Regions from separate parts of the Paenibacillus cucumis (ex Kampfer et al. 2016) genome, predicted to be linked through region 3. Evidence: riboswitches for the same ligand, from Rfam matches in the RefSeq annotation. Region 3 holds a riboswitch; each other region holds the start of a gene.

Region 1 (4,599 bases), on a different contig from region 3:
GTACCCCGCCCTCAAGGAGCGCAATGTAATCTTCCAGAGCCTGACGAGTCGGATTACCTGAACGGCTATAATCATGTTGCGGCGGATTAAAGATATCAAAGTGATGGAACGTGGAAGCTTGATAAATCGGTACACTTGAGGCACCTGTTGTTTTATCAATTTCATCTCCAAAGTGAAGCAGCTTGGTGTCAAACTTCAGCTCCGACGTACTGGGCTTATGGTTACTCGATTCACTCATGAGGTTACGCCTCCTTCAACTTCCTTCTGTGCTGCCAGCAATGCTTCATTCAGATCCGCGATCAAATCTTCTGCATGTTCGATGCCTACCGAGAAGCGAAGCAGACGATCGTCCACACCTACAGCGTCGCGAATTTCAAGCGGAATATCCGCATGGGTCTGTACCGCAGGATAGGTCATGAGTGATTCTACACCACCGAGACTTTCTGCAAATGCAATCAATTGGATATGACGCAGCAATGGCTCAACATAGCGTGCATCCTTCACTTTAAACGAAAAAATGCCTGTATTGCCGGAAGACTGCTTACGCTGAACTTCATATCCAGGGTGATCGGACAAACCAGGGTGGAACACTTCAGCTACAGCCGGATGTTCCAAGAGGAACTTCGCAATCGTTAGGGCGTTATATTCATGACGTTCCATGCGAAGAGCCAGTGTTTTCATGCCTTTCATCAATTGATATGAATCACTCGGTGATAACACAGCTCCAATGGAATTATGAAGGAACGCCATCTCGGCAGACAAGGCTTCACCTTTGGTGATGATCAATCCAGCGAGCACATCATTATGTCCGCCCAGATATTTAGTCGCACTATGGATGATAATATCGGCACCAAGTTCAATCGGACGCTGGAAGAATGGAGTCAGTAGCGTATTATCTACAATGGTTAATAGATTGTGTTTTTTCGCCCAAGAAGCAACAGCTTGAATGTCCGTAATCATCATGAGCGGATTAGTTGGTGTCTCGATGAAAACAGCCTTTGTATTCGGCTGACGGATGTTCTCCAATGCTTCCAGATCGTTCGTATCTACATAACTTGCGGTTACACCGAACCGGGATAAAATCCGTTCCAACAGGCGATATGTACCGCCATACAGGTCAAGAGAAACGATCAGGTGATCCCCTTGGCCGAACATCGCAAAGATCGTTTGCAGTGCTGCCATGCCCGAGCTACAAGCAAAACCTGCATCACCGGACTCCAGAGCCGCTGCTGCTTCCTCTAACACTTTGCGCGTTGGGTTTGTTGTACGGATGTAATCAAACCCCGTGCTTTGTCCCAGCTTCGGGTGACGAAACGCAGTGGATTGATAGATCGGAAAGTTAACAGCACCTGTTACGGGTTCATTGATGGACCCAATTTGAGCTAAACGGCTTTCAATTTTCAACTTGTTATCTTCCATTACTGCATCCTCCTGTAATCTTGATTAGATTTGTGGGCCAATATCGTAAGGGGTTTCCTGATACACATAGTAATTGAGCCAGTTAGAGAATAATAAGTTAGCGTGTGCACGCCATGTAGCCGGAGGTATCCGAGAAGGATCGTCCTTTGGATAGTAGTACTTCGGCAGCGCGATGTCCAATCCCTTGGCAACATCACGGTCATATTCCCATTTCAATGAAAACGGATCATACTCGGCATGTCCTGTGGCAAAAATTTGCTTACCGTCCTTGGTGGCAACCAGGAATACTCCTGCTTCTTCGGACTCTGCCAAAATTTCGAGTTTATCATTTTTCTCAATATCCTCACGTCTTACCTCCGTGTGACGGGAGTGTGGAACGTTGAACACTTCATCAAATCCACGCAGTATCGGAACATGAGGTTTGTTGATCGTATGCGGGAATACGCCAAAACACTTTTCATCCAGCGGAACTTTGGGTACATCAAAATGGTGGTATAGACCTGCTTGAGAAGCCCAACATATATGCATCGTCGAAGTTACATTCGTTTTGGTCCATTCAAAGATTTCCTGAATCTCTTCCCAATAATTCACGTCCTCAAAATCCATTTGCTCTACCGGTGCACCGGTAATGATCATCCCGTCAAAACGGCGATGCTGGATCTCATCAAATGTTTTATAAAACAGATCCAAGTATTCTTGAGATGTGTTCTTGGAAGTGTGGGATTTGGGGTGTACCAGCACAACATCCACTTGAATCGGTGTATTACCTACCAGACGAAGCAATTGCGTTTCCGTCGTTTCCTTCGTAGGCATCAGATTCAGTATGGCGATCCGGAGCGGACGAATATCCTGCTTGTATGCGGATGATTCGTCCATGACGAAAATATTCTCGCTCTCAAGCACTTCTTTGGCTGGTAATGTGTCTGGAATTTTAATTGGCATAGTGAGTTGACTCCTCCTTTTTCATGGGTCGCATCTGGTGCGAAAATCACGCTCTGAGAAGCTCTGCATATGACAAAGACCTCTCTCGGATTCCGAGAAAGGTCATATGTAAACAGATATGCGCCTCTCTCATCTCTCAGTTACAACAGCATCACAAGGATGCTTGGTCGCTGCAAGAATTAGCACCGTGCGTTATATCGCCGGTTGCCGGGTTTCATCGGGCTGGTCCCTCCACCTACTCTTGATAAGATTTCGCTGTATTCAATTTTAATTCAGATATATTAACTTTTACTTTAAAACATTACTGCCCTCACGTCAAGAACCAGTTGATTGGTTTTGAACCTAAACTCGGAACCGTTCATCATCCGTTGTCATACACTGCCTCAGAGCGTGAAATAGACACATTTTTGCGCTTGAAAGCACCCTAGACCAGCGGTATACTAGACAAGTGTTTATAAGCCCTTATGTGAGAGGTGACATATTAAATGGATGGCGACCCGAGGCCCAACTGGCAGTCGAATTCCGAACAACTGCATAGAGAATTGACATCAGCATGTCGGCAGCGGGACGTTTCTTCCGTTTGATTATAGATTGATGACGCAGTACAGTCCTGATAACAGGCTCCGCTGCCGACCGGCTGATCTGTTCTTTTGCGCCCATATTAACGATGAAAATCCGCCAAGACGGCGGGTGCAGAAGGAGTAGATAACATGAAAATCCGGTTGGTTAACAACGGTGTATTTATCCCGGTGGATGACATTCAGCAAGCGCTGACTCCACCAGCAGAAGGATTCTACTGGATTGATGCGGACGTGGACGATTTGGCTGTACTTCAGCCGCTGTTCTCCATGCATGATCTGGCTGTTGAAGATTGCTTGAGTGATGAAGAACAGCGTCCGAAGATTGAGATTTATGAGAACCATTATTTTATCGTGATTAATAGCATTCGTTTCGATGATGAAGAGATCTTCCTGCGTGCAGTCAATCTCTTTCTCGGTAGACATTTTATCATTACGGTTACCAAACAAAAGATCAGCGAACTACGTACATTGAAGCCGATTCTCTGGGAACAGGAAATCAGCAGTCCAGATCGTCTTCTCTACTTGCTTGTTGACTTGATTGTGGACAATTACTTCACCGTTGGTGATCGAATTGAAGCGCGAATTGAGAAACTTGAGGAAGACATTCTGATGCATACCAAAAAGTCACATCTGAATGAGATTATCGGTCTGCGAAGCGAGATTTTGTGGCTGAAAAAAGTACTGGGACCTCAAAAGGAGGTCATCAATACACTCAACAAAAAAGATCTGCGTCTCATTGATGATCAGCTGCAAAAATATTTCAGCGACATTTACGAGAACGCCGTAAAAATATCGGAAACCTTTGAAACGTACCGCGATCTGATGGGCAACTTGCGAGAAGCCTACCAGTCCAGTATCGCTAACCGCGCGAATGAGATCATGCGTGTGTTTACCGCCATCACCACCGTGTTCATGCCTCTGACCGTTATCACCGGTATTTATGGAATGAACTTTGACAACATGCCTGAATTACATTGGAAATACGGGTATTATGCTGTTATCGGCCTGATGATTACACTCGGCCTGACGATGTTCTTTATTTTCCGTAAAAAAGACTGGATCTGAAACGACCGCTATATCATACCATTTAAAGAATAAGACGAAGCGCTCCTTCACAGGGACGACTTCGTCTTTTTTAATATCACCGCCTCACGGCGTATTTTAGCTAACCAACATTACGCTCTGTTTCAGTATGTCTCCGAAAACGGATGCGTATCATCCGTAACCGTTCATAAACTTGCTCCAAGCTCCCTCCTTCAGGGCGCTCTCCTCCGTAAACTTTATGTAACACAGGCTTCAGAAATGTATCTCCTAACTCCTCATATGCATTCCATACCGCCTCTTGTTCAGTCTCAGGCATAACAGCCAGTTCTACATCCAGCAATGAATCCGTGTCATACCCTTCCAGATCCAATGTTTCGAGCAGTTCGATTAATTCACGCCGGGTTAGACCAGATCGATTCACGATCTCTTCTAAGGTTTGTCCCTCTTTCATGCCTTCCAGCACGTGCTTACGCGTAATGAATTTATCCAGTTCCTGCTTGTACTTCTGCTCTTTCTGCTTATATAACCAACTTTCGTACTCTTCTTCTTGCAATACGATGTACACCCAGTCTAACGGAAAAGGTCTCGATTGTTCGATTCCACTCATCATTTC
Region 2 (4,599 bases), on a different contig from region 3:
AGATCACCGCATCAAAAATGTGGGCTGGCAGGGAAACCTTACCGGCGTAATTCCCTCCGAAGTTTTGGAAAACCATACAACCCGTCCATCGATCAGTCTTTATTTGGGTGTATTGGACGGGAGCTATAAGGACTCCGGATTCGAGACGTTAAGAGGAAATAACCCTGAACGCGAGAATGAAATTTCAATCGGAGTCAGTGTGGCCAAGATGTTAAACAAGGATTTGGGAGACCTTATCGATCTTTACGTTGAAGGAGAGAAGCGCACATTCATCATTTCGGGTATCTATCAAGCAATCGCAAACATGTCGGTATCCGGGAGAATCACCGTTCAGGCGGTTAAGAACGTAAATCCAAGTTACAGTGATGTAGATGTTGCCTTTATTAATGTCACCGACCCATCACAAGCAGGGGCAATTGCAGCCCAACTGAATGAGCGGTTCAGAGACTCTGCTTCCATCGTCACGCAAAAAACGCTGCTGGATTCCGTTTTTGCAGAAGCGGCAAACATTCTTATATATCCAATGGCTCTGATTGGTCTACTGTTCATCACCGTTACCTTTATGATCATCTTCAGTACCTGCCGGATCAGTATTCGCAAAGAAAACAAGACGTATGGCATCTACAAATCAATAGGTATGACATCCAGTAGTATTCGTTCATCTCTCACGTTTGGTGTCGCATCGTTATCCCTGATAGGTTCAATGTTTGGCATTATTGCGGGCGTCTATCTTCTTCCCCGGTTACTTGAACAAGTTCTCTCAGGATATGGAATCGTACACCTTCCCTTGGTTCTGAATGGATGGGGCATTCTGCTATTCGCCTGTTTGAGTATATTGGCAGCGACGATTGGATGCTGGCTGGCATCTCAGGAAATTCGCAAGGCATCACCACGTATGTTAGTTATTGAATAACCTAAAAGGAACCTAAAAGAGCCCTTACCTATTTAGAAAAAGGTACGGGCTCTTGGAGATTATATAAGTTTTTTATGTTTATATACATTTTTATGTTCTTATTCAGGTTTGTTCTATAAAAAATTCGGGCTACTAACTACGCCACTTCTTCGCCAGCTCGCTAATCTGATGTGGTGTTGTGCGGCAGCATCCGCCAATAATCTGCGCACCAGCAGCAACCCATTGTTCCGATGCATCCTTCATGCTGCCACAAGAGCCTTGCCCGCTCCATGTTTTGGTCTCGGCATCGTAAATCTCGCCTGAATTCGGGTACACGATGATCGGTTTATCGCAGGCTTGGCGCAGGATACCAATGGCTTCTGTGACCACTTCCATTGGAGCGCAATTCAGGCCGATTGCCGCAATCTGCCGTTCAGAGCCAAATGTCTGTGCGCATACCTCAAGCGATGTTCCCTCGCTGATGCTTGTCCCATCTTTTAATGAAAAAGAAAGCCACGCATAAGCCTCTGGAAACTCCTTAAGCAATTCTACAAGAACACGAGCCTCCTGCAACGAAGGAATCGTCTCGAAGGCCAGAATGTCAGCTCCTGCTTCAATTAGCGCAGCCATGCGAGGTCGGTGAAATGCAGCCAGTGTCTCATCTGATACACCGTAATGTCCCACATATTCCGAACCATCTGCCAGATAGGCACCGTATGGGCCGACAGAGCCAGCAACGACAGGTCGCGGACGACGCAACTTCTCGCCACTAGTGTGTTCACCAGTACGATATTCACTCTGCTCGTTCCCCACGTTCTCGGCTCGTCCCGAAGAAATGTCAACAAGCTGTCCTGTTGAACCTTCAGCTACTGTGGCTCCCTGCACTTCTGCCCACACATCATCTCTGGCCTTCGCCGCCAGCTCTACTGTTTTGCGAATCAGATCCAGGGCAGCCTCTTCTCCAATGCCACGCTTGCGGAAGCCCTCCACTGTTGCCTGATAACTGGAGGTTATTGCACAATCTGCCCCTGCTCGGAAATAATCAGCATGCACGTTCACGATAACATCCGGGTTCTCCAGCAACACACGTGCAGACCAGAGCGGGTCATCCAGATCACAGCCATGCTGTTCCAGTTCCGTCGCCAGTGCTCCATCCAGAATCATAATTCGATACTCGTCCAGAATACGTTGAACCACATTTATATCATTCGTTTGCTCACGTTGAGTCATGAAGTCAGCCCTCTTTTCTTCTTCGTACGATCCGTCCAATAATACACGATATAACACAAAATAATGAATGGAATACCACAGTATAAAGCAATCCGCTGTGTTGGGTCAAAAGCGATACCTATGCAGGATGCGAGGCACAATACAAATGAAACGATAGGCACAAATGGATACAGCGGCGTTCGGTAAACCAGGTCTTTCACGTCATGTCCTTCCCGCAGATACTGTCTACGGAACATGTATTGAGACACGCTGATGCTCATCCAGACAACTACCACAGCAAGACCCGAGATGGATACAAGTGTAATATAGACCGTCCCGGGTGCAATGATGCTGGACAATAAAGCCAGTGCTCCACCAGCCATGCTGAGCACAAGCGCATTGAAAGGTACTCCGCGTTTCGTCAGGCGCGCAAACCATGGAGAGATCGTCTTTTTATCCGCCAATGACCAGAGCATCCGTGATGAAGCATATAACCCCGAATTCGCTGCCGATAGAATCGCCGTTAAAATAACAAAGTTCATGATGTCGGCGGCATATGGAACACCGATCCGCTCCATGACAGCAACGAACGGACTCTCCAGCACGCTCGCATCTGACATCGGCAACAAAGCAGACAGAATAACGATCGTGCCAATAAAGAAAATAATCAAACGCCACAGCGTGGTGTGAATGGCCTTCGGAATGGTTTTTTCCGGATTTTCCGTTTCGCCTGCGGCAATACCAATCAGTTCCGTACCCGAAAAGGCAAAATTGACCGCCAGCATCGTCATCAGAATCGCAGTTGCCCCGTATGGGAACCACCCAGACGCTGTAATGTTGGAAAAGAACGGAGCCGGTTCAGCATTTGCCATCGGAATAATACCAAACATGGCAGCACCACCAAGAATAATAAAGATGACAATCGTCATCACTTTCACCAAGGAGAACCAAAATTCTGATTCGGCAAAAAGTTTTACCGTGAACGCATTAAACAGGAAGATCATCACGGCAAACAACGCACTCCAGATCCAGACGTTCACAGACGGAAACCAGCGTTGCATAAGCAGTCCTGCGGCTGTAAATTCTGATCCGAGCGCTACGGTCCAAGTAAGCCAGTACAGCCAGGCCACCGTGTATCCTGTCGCTGGTCCAATGTATTTAGCCGCATAACTATGGAATGCACCCGTCTCCGGCATATGCACAGACAGTTCGCCAAGACAGAGCATCACCAGGTACACCACCAAAGCACCGATCAAATAGGACAAAATCGTACCGAGCGGTCCGGCTTGTTGAATGGTATACCCTGAGCTAAGGAACAGTCCTGTTCCTATGACGCCACCAAGAGAGAGCATAACTACATGCCTCGTTTGCATTTTTCGCTGAAATTGGCCTTTATCGTTACTATTCTCCATATAACCTGCTCCCTGCTTCTTCATCCAGAACAAACAAAAAAGACCCACTCTTTCCTGAAGAGTGCGCCGTAACTGACAAATAAAAACAAACGCTCCTATCTATCAGGCTTTCACCCGCTGGAATTAGCACAGTATCCTTCAGATCTGTTGCTGAGGTTTCTAAGGGCCAGTCCCTCCACCTCTCTGGATAAGAAAATGATTTTGTATAACTATATCGACTGCTGCCTGATGTGTCAACATTTAAATAAACACGATAACCGACCCAAGCAGAGCTTTCCATATTCTTGTGCTGAAATTAACACATAAAGTTTTTGCGAACGGGAGTATAGAGCTACTCTGTAGAGGAACCCGGATTTATAATACTCGTTTTAATCTCATAGGTAATAGGTACTGTCGCAAACACTTCATCCCAGTTATCTTTTACCTTTTTCCACGTTTTTGGATAATGGATGCGAATGCTGTCCCGAAAACCGGCAACGTCAGCTTTATACGTATGCTGGAGTTTATAGAGCATTTGATCGATCTGTTGATCTACGATTTTGGCAAAATCCTTCTCCAGTTCCTTCAGATAGGCTCCCTTCTCTTCTTTTTCAGGGGAACGCCAATCCTCCATTAGCCAGCCTTCGGACTCTGCCTTGACGTGAAATGAGATGTCCCCTCGAACTACCTTCGGAATGATTTTTGTGGTCTTTTTCTTAATTTCATAGAGGACAGTGAAGCCTTCTTTACTGTATGTTTTAATGACCCCGCCCGCCTTTTCCTTGGGCTTAATCCAAGATAATGCTTCCAGGTCGGTTTGGCTAAGCTCCCCGATATATTTCGTTGTCTTCGCTTTAAAGATGCTGCCTCCTGAAAATTTATCCTCGCCATCTGCATTCAACACATTTTGAAGCAAAAAGCTGGATCCAGACTGCATCTCCGCATCCAGTTTGGCTAGCGAAACCGGCTCCAGTATCTTATTGGAGATGTACGAATTATTTGTGATACCCGTAAGATAAAAGGCTGGAATCCGGGAAGGATCTCTCGAAGTGAGTACATCCAGCGCACGGTGATGGCTAATCAGCACAAGGCAATTGGGGCGAATAT
Region 3 (4,599 bases):
CTGAACTTTCTGGCGGGGTAGCTGTGGCCTTTGCCCATCGTCTGGCAGCTGTGTCACTCGTGATCGTAATCGCGATCCTAGGACATTTTGCTTACCGTAAACACCCGGACAACCGTGAATTGCGGACACTCGGTGTGTTATCCGTCGTTTTAATTCTGTTGCAAGTGGTTATCGGTATGTTCATGATGTGGACGATTAATCGCCCGGAAGTTTACATGTTTGTGGCGCTGGCACATATGCTGGATATCGCTATACTGTTCGGTATCTTGACCTATATGAGCTTCCTTGTGTACAAGCTGCACCGCCCGGTGAACCGTTTCTAAACAGCTTATGAATTTAGTGTTTAAAAAAAGTGAGTTTATTACATTGTCCTGAAGCTGCGCTGGGCCATGTTGGAAAGTCCACCATCCGGTGATGTAGATCATTGGAGAGGTGGACTTTTGTTTGATGTCGGAGGTAGCAGGGCAACCTAAATCAAGTTGTAACGATTAACCGAACGTCACATAGCGCTTTAATTCATCTTCAGCTGTTCAACAGCTGTGAAAACATATATATTTTGCATCATCAGTGGAAAGAGGAGGTCTTCTATGCTACGTACGTTACTGGGAGAAAAGCCACGAGTGAATCAAGGGAAACTGAAACAAGCCATGGATACCATGGCGTTTACACTGGAGTCTTTTGAAAAACAGATGTATGTGGATCATGATCCGAACCATGATTATCGGAAGCTGTATGTATGGACACAGGGACTAATCTCTTCGTTGGATGAACTGGAGCAGAGTTATTTTGCCGCCGCACATTTTCGTAAAAAAGTAGTTGCAGGTTCAACGCGCGATATGAGTTCTGCTGAGAAATCTGAGTATGCCCGGTACGTTTATTTTTATAAAGATGCCTTTATTCGGTGCTTCGCGATTCTGGACAAATTGGGTACGGTCTTGAATGAAGTTTTCCAACTAAATACATCCAAAACCAAAGTGCATTTCTCCTATTATACCGTTCTGAGGCAATTCGAATATTATCGGGATCATCATGAGTTGGCGCAGCAATTAATTAAGATTAAGGAAGCGTACCGAGAACCGATGAGCAGATTGCGAAAGCGACGTAATATGGAGATTCATTACATGAATTCGGAAATGCAGGATGATTTGTGGCAGTTACATCAGACGTTGCGTGGCAAAGTGAAGCTGGAGGATCTGGATCAGCATCTTCTCGAGATGCAGCAAGGTGTAGATATGGTCTGTGAAACACTGAATATGGCCTATCGATACATCAATCGAATCTGGCGTAAACAGATTTTGAAACATTAGGTATAGCAATGATTTTAAATAATACCATTTGACAAATCGGAATACTTTGATTATACTGAGTTCCAGATCGAATCTTACATGGAATCGTGTCTTCAATACAGCATTTGATGCAGTTCGGTCATTATACTTGACGAACTACATGAAACTATATAATCCTACAACTTTATATTTCTCTTATCGAGAGTGGCGGAGGGACAGGCCCGATGAAGCCCGGCAACCGATCAACGATGATGACATGAATGGTTATCCTTGTTGATGTTAGGTGCTAATTCCTACAGAATCATGTTGCACATGATTTTGGCAGATGAGAAGGTCATTTCACGTGAAGAGCCATCTTTGTATCTGCAAAGGGCTCTTTTTTTGCGTAGAACGGGGAGTTTTCCCTTCCTTCGGGTAAAGATATATGTAGGTGATGGGGAAGGAGCAGTATTAGTGATTGAATTGGTTGGATTAACCAAAACATATGGCAGACGTGCCAAAACAACGACGGCGTTGTCACACCTTGATCTGAAGATTCAGAAGGGTGAGATTTTTGGAGTTATTGGTCACTCAGGTGCAGGGAAAAGCACATTGATCCGATGTATCAATTTACTTGAGCGCCCGACAGAAGGTGAGGTTTGGGTCGATGGTATTAACCTGACTGAGCTTAGCAAAAGTGAACTACAGCAGCAAAGACGCAAGATTGGTATGATCTTTCAGCATTTTAATCTGCTGTCTTCCGCAACGGTATACGACAATGTGGCTTTCCCTTTAAAACTGGTCAACACACCTAAGGATGCGATTGATCGCAAGGTGAAGGAAATGCTCGCTCTGGTTGGTCTGGAGCAGCATAGCAGCAAATATCCGGCACAGCTGTCTGGCGGACAGAAGCAACGGGTAGGGATAGCGAGAGCTCTGGCAAGTGACCCGAGTGTACTTCTTTGTGATGAGGCAACTTCGGCACTTGATCCGCAAACAACAAATTCGATTCTGAAGTTATTGCTGGATATTAATGAAAAGTATAATCTGACCATTGTGCTGATTACACACGAGATGCATGTCATCCAGAACATTTGCGACCGGGTAGCCGTTATCCATCAAGGTGGCATCGTGGAGCAAGGCCCAGTGACGGAAGTGTTCCTGAAACCGCAACATGCGATCACGCGGGATTTTGTCTCACGTGACAGCGAAGGTGGACTGGCACTGGAGGAAACGGTTATGGCAAATGCAGGGACGGAGTTGCCAGCAGGTGTTTCTTCCAAGTTAGTGAAGGTTTCATTTCTTGGAGATAAAACCTATGAGGCGATTCTGTCGAGAACAGTTCGTAAAACAGGTGTGGATTTCGCTATTCTGCAAGGTACAATCTCTACAATCAAGCAGGTTCCTTACGGTCAACTGACGGTACGTTTTGAAGGTGACTCCGCTGCGATTGAACAGACCTTGTCTGAACTAACCGCAGAAGGACTTGATGTGGAGGTGCTCCGATAATGGATTTTTCCAAAGTACGCTGGGAAGAGGTCGGTACGGCCTCCATTGAAACATTGCAGATTCTTGCTGTATCCGGTTTGTTTACTGTTCTCTTGGGTTTGCCCCTTGGTGTCATTCTGTTTATGACAGGCCGTTCGGCTTCACCTAGTTCAAAGCTAACCTACATCATATTATCTGTTATTGTTAATATTTTACGTTCGGTACCTTTCATCATATTAATTGTTGCTCTTATTCCGTTTACGCGTACGCTGGTGGGCACCGCTACAGGTGTGCTTGGTGTCATTCCACCGCTGGTTATCTCGGCTGCTCCGTATTTTGCACGTCTGGTGGAGAATACTTTACGTGAAGTGGACCGCGGTGTCATTGAAGCAGCTCAGGCAATGGGGGCATCTACAGCTCAGATCGTCAGACGGGTGTTGTTACCTGAGGCTTTACCTGGCTTGCTTGCCGGAATTACAATTACCATCGTTACGTTGGTGTCCTATACGGCCATGGCGGGTATGGTCGGCGGTGGAGGTCTGGGTACACTGGCCATTAACTATGGATACTATCGATATCAGAATGAGATCATGATTATTTCTGTTGTATCCATGATTATACTGGTTCAGCTCTTACAGATGATTGGCGATCGTCTGGTCATTTATTTCACCCGGAAATAACAGATAGATTGAAAAATAAAAATGCGAAGGGGTTTTACAGATGAAAAAATGGTCTATTATTTTACTCAGCTTGATGATGATTGCCGTGCTCGCAGCTTGCGGCAACAACAAGAAATCCGACAGTGGTGCGGATAACGCAGCAGGTGCTCCGCGTACCGTTGAATTGAAAGTCGGTGCTTCGCCTACACCACATGCTGAAATTCTGGAAAGCATCAAACCTGAACTTGAAGCACAAGGCATTCGTTTACAAGTGGTGACGTTTAACGACTATGTGCAACCTAACCAACAGCTGGCAGATAAGAAACTGGACGCAAACTTTTTCCAGCATCAGCCTTACCTTGATACAGAGAACAAAGAGCGCGGATTCAACCTTGTTGCTGTGACTCCAGTCCATGTTGAGCCTTTCGGTGGTTACTCCAAAAAGATTAAATCCCTGGATGAACTGAAAGATGGCGCTAAAGTGGCTATTCCAAACGACCCATCGAATGGTGGACGTGCACTCTTGTTGCTTGCGAAAAAAGGTCTGATCACCCTCAAAGATGATACAAACATCGCATCCACTAAACAGGACATTACGGCGAATCCGAAAAACCTGGAAATCATCGAACTGGATGCAGCCATGATGCCTCGTCAGCTGGATGAAGCTGATCTGGTATTTATCAATGCAAACTATGCGCTGGAAGCAAACCTCAATCCATCTAAAGATGCATTGTTGATCGAAGATCTGCAAGGCAACCCATATGCTAACATTCTCGTGTCCCGTGAAGATAACAAAGATGCGGATGCTATCAAAAAACTGGCAGAAGCTCTCCACTCCGAAACGGTGAAAAAATTCATCAAAGAACGTTACCAAGGTGCAGTTGAACCTGCATTTTAAGTTGTTAAAGCGAGCGCATGATCTTAAATAGCTGAAAGCCCCGCATGATCTCTTAAAGAGGCCTGCGGGGCTTTACTATTTCTGAGTCCTGGGCTTCCGCCGAAGTTTTATGAAGATGAATGCAGCAACACACGCAGTAACAATGAAGATCATGCCTTTTCTGATTAGAGTCTGCCGTTCCACTTTCTTGGTAGCGGCTATGCCATCACCGCCCGGAATAAGATGTATGAGACCAAGCTCTGATTTTTTATCAAGGGAAGCATTAAATTCCTGGTATGTATGACCGTTT

The links. Region 3 has a riboswitch for S-adenosylmethionine ahead of H7T88_RS19675 (methionine ABC transporter ATP-binding protein). Riboswitches for the same ligand answer to the same signal wherever they lie in the genome.
Region 1: linked by a shared signal. The riboswitch ahead of metA (homoserine O-acetyltransferase MetA) and the one ahead of H7T88_RS19675 (methionine ABC transporter ATP-binding protein) in region 3 are both predicted to bind S-adenosylmethionine.
Region 2: linked by a shared signal. The riboswitch ahead of mmuP (S-methylmethionine permease) and the one ahead of H7T88_RS19675 (methionine ABC transporter ATP-binding protein) in region 3 are both predicted to bind S-adenosylmethionine.

Annotation. Positions count from the first base shown of each region.
Region 1 covers NZ_JACLIC010000002.1:5,246-9,844, reverse strand. Annotated here, with positions in the region: gene H7T88_RS00055 (trans-sulfuration enzyme family protein) at 1-238, opposite strand, end outside; gene H7T88_RS00050 (aminotransferase class I/II-fold pyridoxal phosphate-dependent enzyme) at 235-1,419, opposite strand; gene metA (homoserine O-acetyltransferase MetA) at 1,444-2,361, opposite strand; SAM riboswitch class I at 2,488-2,612, opposite strand; gene corA (magnesium/cobalt transporter CorA) at 3,072-4,007, shown strand; gene H7T88_RS00035 (HRDC domain-containing protein) at 4,108-4,599, opposite strand, start outside.
Region 2 covers NZ_JACLIC010000006.1:63,301-67,899, reverse strand. Annotated here, with positions in the region: gene H7T88_RS02905 (ABC transporter permease) at 1-913, shown strand, start outside; gene mmuM (homocysteine S-methyltransferase) at 1,046-2,122, opposite strand; gene mmuP (S-methylmethionine permease) at 2,119-3,513, opposite strand; SAM riboswitch class I at 3,606-3,707, opposite strand; gene H7T88_RS02890 (Ger(x)C family spore germination protein) at 3,845-4,599, opposite strand, start outside.
Region 3 covers NZ_JACLIC010000033.1:64,123-68,721, reverse strand. Annotated here, with positions in the region: gene H7T88_RS19685 (COX15/CtaA family protein) at 1-323, shown strand, start outside; gene H7T88_RS19680 (Cthe_2314 family HEPN domain-containing protein) at 588-1,307, shown strand; SAM riboswitch class I at 1,479-1,618, shown strand; gene H7T88_RS19675 (methionine ABC transporter ATP-binding protein) at 1,740-2,774, shown strand; gene H7T88_RS19670 (methionine ABC transporter permease) at 2,774-3,433, shown strand; gene H7T88_RS19665 (MetQ/NlpA family ABC transporter substrate-binding protein) at 3,474-4,310, shown strand; gene H7T88_RS19660 (DUF2167 domain-containing protein) at 4,386-4,599, opposite strand, start outside.